2 regions of the Allomuricauda sp. XS_ASV26 genome follow, and region 1 is predicted to be linked to the other one. Evidence: riboswitches for the same ligand, from Rfam matches in the RefSeq annotation. Region 1 holds a riboswitch; the other holds the start of a gene.
What was found. A riboswitch is a leader RNA that binds a small molecule or an ion and turns the genes downstream of it on or off. The one in region 1 is predicted to bind thiamine pyrophosphate.
Positions count from the first base shown of each region.

Region 2: linked by a shared signal. The riboswitch ahead of AB9K32_RS15395 (TonB-dependent receptor) and the one ahead of pnuC (nicotinamide riboside transporter PnuC) in region 1 are both predicted to bind thiamine pyrophosphate.

Region 1 is NZ_JBGFGK010000031.1:792,662-797,102, reverse strand. It holds gene AB9K32_RS11130 (SusC/RagA family TonB-linked outer membrane protein) at 1-22, opposite strand, end outside; gene AB9K32_RS11125 (FecR family protein) at 141-1,310, opposite strand; gene AB9K32_RS11120 (RNA polymerase sigma-70 factor) at 1,520-2,122, opposite strand; TPP riboswitch at 2,520-2,623, shown strand; gene pnuC (nicotinamide riboside transporter PnuC) at 2,676-3,275, shown strand; gene AB9K32_RS11110 (acyl-CoA dehydrogenase) at 3,247-4,275, shown strand.
Region 2 is NZ_JBGFGK010000033.1:731,647-736,087, forward strand. It holds gene AB9K32_RS15385 (AAA family ATPase) at 1-297, shown strand, start outside; gene AB9K32_RS15390 (DUF4301 family protein) at 278-1,813, shown strand; TPP riboswitch at 2,350-2,443, shown strand; gene AB9K32_RS15395 (TonB-dependent receptor) at 2,528-4,441, shown strand, end outside.

The sequences.
Region 1 (4,441 bases):
TGTTCCTAAGGAGTTTTTTCATAATTTTGAAGTTAGTAGTGGTTGGTTAAATCACTTAATTACAGATACAATCGGGAGATGTGTCACCATCTTCCGATTTTTTGTTAGATTCTATTCGATCATCATAGGCAATCTTGGTTTTAGTTGATTATTACTTTGTTGTCTTGAATGGTATATTCTAAATCGTATATTTCTTTTAAGTAGGCAAAAACATTGTCTATGGACTCTTTTCCAAAATTGGCACTAAAAGTTTCCTCCCTATTTACAAAGTCTTCATTGGAAATAATAGGGATATTGAAGTGCCTCTCCAATTTCTTTAACATCTCACCGAAAGTCAGGTTCCTAAAAATCAATTCGCCATCCACCCAACGCGTGTAAACGTCGGTAATAACGGTTTGACTGGTTATCTGCTCGGTATTTTTGGTATATGTACCCATTTGTCCCGGTTGGAGCAAAAGCTCAGCTCCCTTACCATTGGAAAAAGAATCCTGTGCAGAAAGTTTAACCGACCCTTCGACCAAGACCACATCGGTCTGGGTATTTTCAGGAAACGCAGTTGCATTAAATTGTGTTCCAAGCACTTCGACCCCTACACCTCCCATATGTACTTTAAAAGGTTGATCGGAACGATGGGCCACCTCGAAATAGGCTTCACCCTCCAAATAAACATCCCTATCCAGACCATCTATAAATTTTACTGGGTATTTAAGCGAACTCCCCGCATTTACATGAACCACGGTTCCGTCCGTTAAGGACAGTTCAAATTTTCGGCCGTATGGAACCTTTAACGTATTGTAGACCGGTATCTCTGATCTTAAATCATTATCATAAGTCAACCTATTGTTCTGTACATTGCCCAAGGATTGACCTCGAACACCTACAACCTGTCCATGGTCTAGGGAATCTAGAACATTTATGGTCCCGTCCTCCATCTCCAATATAATGTGTTCTTGATTGACCAACTTTTCCAAAGTATGTATTTGAGGTTCGGATGTTGTGGCCATAAAGTAAATTCCCAACGAAATAAGAACAAAGATCGAAGCCGCAACACTTGTCCAATACTTGGGAATGGATCGCCTTTTGCTTTGTCCAGTTTTAACTTCTAAAATCCTTTGATAAATTTCGTTGGACTTGGCCTCATCTATGGTGTTCGATGAATCCAACAACGACAGCACAGTATCTTCGGATGGCAATTGCAAATCGGCATCCTTTTGTTGTAAAAAACGAATCAGCTCTTCAGACTCCGTTTTACTGCATCGATTTTGCACAAACTTATTGATCAGTTGTTCAAATCGTTTTTGGGAATTCATCAAATATTGGTTTTATCGACGTTGTTCTTAATAATACAGTTGAGCTTCACTTTTGTACTACTCTTAACTTAAAGTTTTTTTAATATTAATTTAAAATCAAAATTAATAGTTTGATTTTCTGAGTATTAATAAATTAAAAAAAGTTGAAATTTAATTGAATAGGATGCTGAAGCTATATGAACAAACCGTCTAAAATCACCAAAAGACATTCAATCTAAAGATAAATTTATTGCGATGAGAACACATAGGGAGATATCCGGATGTGTGTTAAGGTACTCTTTAATATCCGACAATGCCTTGCTCATTTGGTTTTTAACGGTACTAATAGAAATCCCAAGTTCCCTGCTTATATCATCGTAACTCATACCTTTTTCCCTGGACATCTTGAAAATAAGTTGTCGCTTAGCGGGCAAATTGCCAATGGCCTTTTCTCGCAATTCCGCATATTCAGCATTGATCAAATAATCCTCGACATCGTTCCGTGCAAGCTGGCTCTTATAAAAAATCTCGTCCCGTAATTTATTCGAAGTGGCTGCTTTCTGTAAAAAATTCAACGATTTGTTCTTTGCAATTGTAAATATGTAAGACTTAAAAGAACGATCTGGATTCAAGATTTCGCAATTGACCCAAACAGACATAAAAACTTCTTGTAAAATTTCATCGGCCATTTCTTTGGATTTGACCAATCCTAATGCAAACGCGTGCAGTCCCCTATGGTATTTTTGATACAGAGCATGGAAGGCTTTCTCGTTTCCTCTTATTAGTAATTCAACCAATAATCTGTCGTTATCATGTGAAGCTTTTGAATCCAAATCTGGCGCATTTAAAATTCTTTCGTGAATCCAGTTTTCTTTTCAAGGACAAAAAACAAGAAAACATTCAGCTTTTTCCAAAAAAACATTAAATATATTTATTTTTTCATCAAATTTCATGAAGGATTACGTTAAACTACACTACATACTTTAATTTAACGTAAGCCTGCTCAAAAAATAAAAACAACTATACAGATTGGATTTGCTTATCAAGCTTGCCATATATAGTTTAATGGCCTAATCATAATTACGAATGGTACACCTAAGTTAAAGTATAATTTTCCTAGTCTCTGTGAAATAGGCTGATGGTGAACGTCCAAATCCAACAACAACGATAGCTTTTCCTGCATTTGCCCGAAATTGATTTTTAATTGGACCATAAATAATGATATCTTCGCAGTATCATGGGGTGCCCACTTTGGGCTGAGATTATACCCGGAAGCAAATGCTTCGCACCTGATCCAGGTAATGCTGGCGTAGGGAGTACGGCAAGGTCAGTTTTGACTTGTATTCCGTTTTTTGGGCACCTCATTTTAAAAGTAAACCCAAAAAAATGGAACTTTTCTCCGAAATAGTGTTATTGCAATGGCTGGGCACCGGTTTTGGCGTGGTACAAGTGCTTTTGGCCCGGCAAAACAATGTTCACAATTATCTTTTTGGCATTGTTGCCATTCTTATCAGTATCTGGGTCCTGTACCAATCCAGATTATATGCAGACATACTTTTGAACCTCTATTATTTGATCATGAGCATTTATGGGTGGTTTTATTGGAAACTGGGCAAAAAGGCAATGGAAACCCCTATTTCCAGTTCCAATCGCAAAGAACATAGCATTGCAATAGGCATTGCCATGGGGTGTTTTGCGATAATGGCCTACTGGTTGAGCCAGCATACCGATTCGGATGTACCTTTTTGGGATGCCATTGTTGTCGCTTTTGCCTGGTCGGGGATGTGGTTGATGGCCAAACGAAAAATAGAAAATTGGATATATCTCAACATTAGCAATATTATATCCATACCCCTATTGATCTATAAGGAATTGTATATCTATGCCGGACTTACTGCATTTTTGTTCGCAGTGGCCATATCGGGGTACCTTAAATGGAAACGAATTTTAGAGAAAGATGAAAGTAACAGATTTGCAAGAGCTTGAAGAAATGCATTGTTTCGGAGATGAACTCTCCCCACACGTTCTGGAGTGGATAGGCAAGAACAACCTATGGAACATTTGGGTGCCCAAATCATTTGGCGGGCTGGAAATGTCCTTGCCTAATGGGTTAAAAATGCTCCAATCATTGGCTAGGGCCAATGGTAGTTTGGGTTGGACGGTAACCCTTTGCAGCGGAGCCAATTTTTTTATCGGAAACCTGAACCACGATGTGGCCGAAACGATCTTCAACAAATCGACCACGCCTATCTGTTTTGGTGGGAGTGGCGGAGCTACAGGAACTGCTCAAATAAATGGCAATAACTACGTACTTAACGGAACATGGAAATATGCAACGGGGGCACCATATTTGACTCATTTTACTTTGAACGCAAAAGTTCAGAAAGAGGGCAAGGATGTTCTTTGTAAGGAAGGGGCGCCAATAATTCGATCCTTTTTGTTGAACAGGCAAGATGTTGCAATTATCAAAGATTGGAACACCATCGGGCTTCGGGCCACGGCTACCCATTCCTTTAGCGTTGACTCCATATTGATTGATGAAAAATATAGCTTTACATATGATCGACTACGCTTGCCTCACTCCATTTTTAGGACGCCCTTTACGGTTTTTGCAGATTTGACCCTTTGGGTCAACTATATAGGTATAGCAGAACATTTTTTGAGCGAATCCCTTAAAAGTAATGGCCCCAATCTTTTATTGGATGAGTTCCAACAGATAATCCTAAAAAGTAACAACATATGCCACAGGTATGCTATGAAAGTCCATAAGATGGTAACCAACTCGGACAAAATACCGGAACCCTTTGCCTTGGGCCTCCACCAAGAAGCCACCGAACTGGTCCAGCGTCTTAGTGATAAATTTATAAAGGCCTACACCACATTGGGCATACGTGCATGCAGTATTGGACACCCATTAAACCATATTTTCAATGATTTCTTCACCGCCACACAACATCATAACTTTAGTCTGCTAGGCAAACGTTAACTACAACCAGAATGGTTGTTTGGCTACTCCTAAACCTATGTAATTGGCAAAACCATAGCATTTCTTTTGATTTTTTCACCACACAAATCTCAATCCTTGGACATTGATCAATACACCAATGGTTCGTAAAGTTTTTATCTTGTTCTCGATTTTAATGTTTATTTTC
Region 2 (4,441 bases), on a different contig from region 1:
ACCAAAGTGTATTCAGAGGCTTATTATGATAGTACTTGTGATCCATTGATAGAAAAATATGCACTCCAAAACAGTTACGATCTTTATTTTTTGACCTATATAGATACGCCCTGGGTGGCAGATGATCTGAGGGACAAGCCGGACGAAAGAGAGCGTATGTTCGGATATTTTAAGGAGGCTTTGGAACAGAATAATAGGAAATTCATTAAATTAAGGGGTGATAAAGCATCAAGGCTTAAAACAGCAATTGAACATATAGATAAACTACTCCAAAAACATGATCGAATTAAGTCCTAAAGACTTGGAACAACTGGATTCCAAAGGAATATCCAAAGAAAAAGTAGAAAATCAGATACAAACATTTAAAGATGGGATTCCCTTTGTGCAGCTATCGCAAGCAGCTGTAGTGGGCAATGGCATACTTCGATTTTCCGAGAAAGAACAGTTAGATCTTCTGCAGTATTTTGAAGACCATCGCTCAGAACTGGACCTTTTAAAGTTTGTGCCCGCTTCGGGCGCGGCATCCAGAATGTTCAAGGCCATGTTCAACTTTTTGGACAGTTACGATCCATCAAAAGAAAAACTCTCCGAATATATCGATAGAGCAGGAGATACCGATGCCAAAAAGTTTACGGATAACCTATCCAGTTTTCCATTTTATGACCGGATTATGACCAGGATCAAGGGAAAAGCATCCAATGGAGACGAAGAAGCTTTTCTTTTTGTAAAGGAAATGTTGATGGAAAGTGGACTTAATTATGGATTTTATCCCAAAGGATTGTTGCCATTCCATCAGTATGAAACTGGTGCGGCAACACCTTTTGAGGAACATTTAAAAGAGGCCGTACTTTACGCAAAAACCAAAGGCAGGGCAAATCTCCATTTTACCGTATCCGAACAGCACGATGCCATGTTTGCCGAAGAAGAAGCGCAGGTGGGGCCAAGAATTTCAGAAAAAACGGACACCAGTTTTAATGTCTCGTACTCAAATCAAAAACCATCTACCGATACCATTGCCGTGGATATGGACAACAAGCCCTTTAAAAATAATGATGGTTCTATCTTGTTTCGTCCAGGTGGGCACGGAGCACTTATTGAAAACTTGAATGATCAAGATGCCGACATAATCTTTATTAAAAACATAGACAACGTTATTATCGATAAGAATCTCGAAACCGTGGCCAATAGCAAAAAAATGTTGGCAGGAGTCCTTAAGAAAGTGCAGGACAAAGCCTTTGCGTATGCCAAACTGTTGGAGGGTGAAGTATCTTTTGAAAAAGCCGATGAGATCAAGGCATTTTTGGAGAAAGACCTAAATGTTCGTATGCCCGGAAATTACGATGATTTTAGTGTAGCGGAGCAAAAATCAATTTTAAAGGATAGGATCGATCGCCCCATCCGTGTATGCGGAATGGTGAAGAACGAAGGAGAACCTGGAGGAGGTCCATTTTGGATAAAAGATAATGAAGGAACTATATCGCTTCAAATTATTGAATCCGCACAGATAGATCAAAACAATAGACAACAAGCTGCCATTTTACAAAACTCCACACATTTTAACCCTGTGGATTTGGTTTGTGGTGTGCGTAATTACAAAGGAGAAAAATATAATCTTTTGGATTTTGTAGATCATAAACAAGGTTTTATAACGGAAAAAACCAAAGAAGGAAAAGAGCTCAAGGCACTCGAGCTTCCAGGTCTGTGGAATGGAGCAATGGCATTTTGGAACACCATTTTTGTGGAGGTGCCCTTGGTTACATTTAATCCGGTAAAAACCGTGAACGATCTTTTAAAGCCTTCTCATCAGGTGTAAAACAATATGTTTCAATAAGTTGGAGCCCATTGCATTTTATGTAATGGGTTTTTTTGTTTTTGAAAGTGACCAATGAACAAAAGCTGTGTCTTATAGGTAAACACGAAATTATTTTCGGTGATAGAATTGAATTGAGATAATCCGAAAGGGTTATTTAAAGTTGGTTGATTGGTTTGTTAAGAAGCCGTGCATATTGTGCGGCTTTCTTTAAGGTCAGGCCCAAATTACAGAACACTATACTTAATACTATGTTTAGCAAAATTGTGCTTATTATGGATTTGATCTCTTTGGGATTGGCTCTATACGTATTGATAATTTATCTGCAGAACAGAAAAAGAGACGAGGATATTAAAAATTAGGGTGATGCTATATAAACACTATCCATGTATTGTCCATTTGCCAGATTATAGATAGCTTTTCCAAGCGATTGTGATCACGCAAAGTGAAAGAGACTGCTTCGGCGGTCTTTTTTATTTGTGGGTAAACGGTTTTCTTGCAATTCGTTTTTAAAAATCATCACAACATCTTACATTTGCCGCATCTCAAAGGGGTGCTTTTACCAAAAGGCTGAGATTATACCCAATGAACCTGGGCGGGTAATGCCGCCAAGGGAATGCGCAGATTGCGCATCTTGGAATTTCTATGTTTCATCAGAAACAAAAATCAATTATTAACAAAGAATAATGACCCCTTTTATTCGTAGCAATTTTACGAATGAAAACCCTTTATTCAATTATGCAGTGCAAGGCCGCAGCACTAAAAAGCGGTTCAGTGCGACAGACAAAGAAAAGAAACCGTTATCGCATTAAATTTTTGTTGTCCACTCTAGCCCTATTCGGCTTGGCATTTTCTGTAAGTGCACAAGAAGAAATCGACACATTGCAAGGTAAAAAAGTGACTCTGGACGAAGTCTTGGTACAGGGTGTGAGGGCAACCAAGGAATTTCCCATTACATTTTCCGAATTGGACAAAGTGGAACTCGCACCGCGAAATTTGGGGCAGGATATCCCGATTCTAATGAATTTTATGCCCGCTGTGGTAACTACATCCGATGCAGGTGCCGGCGTGGGCTACACGAGCATTCGGGTACGTGGCAGCGACGCCACAAGGGTAAACGTTACCATTAATGGTATACCTTACAACGATGCCGAATCGCATGGTAGTTTTTGGGTGAACATGCCCGATTTCGCTTCTTCAACACAAAACTTGCAATTGCAGCGTGGAGTGGGAACATCTACCAACGGCGCCGGTGCCTTTGGAGCAAGTTTAAACCTACTTACCGACGCATTTTCCGAAGAAGGATACGCAAGGATCTCGTCTTCTGTGGGCAGTTTTAGTACTTTACGGAACAATGTTAAGTTCAGTACCGGACTGTTGAACGACCATTTTGAATTCTCCGGAAGGTTGTCCAGGATAACTTCGGATGGCTATGTGGACCGTGCATCATCAGAACTGGACGGTTATTTTTTACAAGGGGCATATAAAAATGAAAACTCCCTGGTAAAAGCCTTGTTTTTTGGAGGGCATGAAATCACGTACCAAGCTTGGAACGGCATCACCGCAGAACAGTTAAGGGACGACCGTACCTATAATTCCGCAGGAGAATATACGGACGACAACGGCACCACCCAATACTACGACAAAGAAGTGGATAATTACAAACAAGATCATTTTCAGTTGCATTGGTACGAAACATGGAACGCTTCTTGGAACACCCATTTTGCCGTACATTATACTCGGGGAAGAGGCTATTTTGAACAATTTAGGGAAGACGATGATTTTGCTACCTATGGATTGGAGCCCATCAGTGTAAATGGAGATTTGGTGGAAACCACCGATTTGATCCGCCGACGATGGTTGGACAATGATTTTTATGGAGGTATTTTTTCCGCGACATATAAAAATAATGGTCTACAACTTATTGTTGGAGGTGGATACAACGAGTACAAAGGAGACCATTTCGGAGAGATTATCTGGGCCGAATACGCCGGTAGCACAGAAATTAGGGATAGGTATTATGATGATTCCTCCAAAAAAACCGATCTGAACTTCTATACAAAAGCCAATTACCAGTTAACGGACCAATGGTCTTTGTTCGGCGACCTACAATATCGTGGCGTATCTTACGAGGCCAATGGGGAGGATACAGGATTGGTGGACGATACCTTTAATTTTTTTAACCCAAAAGCGGGTGTAACTTTCGATTTGAATCGGAACCATAACTTTTATCTATCCTACGCCAGGGCCAATCGTGAGCCCAACCGAAATGATTACGAAAGTGGAAGTCCAAAACCGGAAAAATTGAACGATTTTGAGCTAGGATGGCGATACGTTTCCCCTAGTTTTCAGGTAAACACCAATGTATATTATATGCGTTACAAAGATCAGTTGGTGCTTACCGGTGAATTGAACGACGTTGGAGCACCATTACGTTCCAATGTGGGCGATAGTTATAGGTTGGGGCTCGAAATCGATGCTTCCGTCAATTTGTCCAATGTCTTTACTTGGAGGCCCAACATCGCCTTGAGCGATAACCGTAACCTCGATTTTTATTTTGAAAGAGATGGTGAGCTTCAAAATTTAGGGAATACAAATATTGCCTATTCTCCCAAATTGATTGCAGGGAAC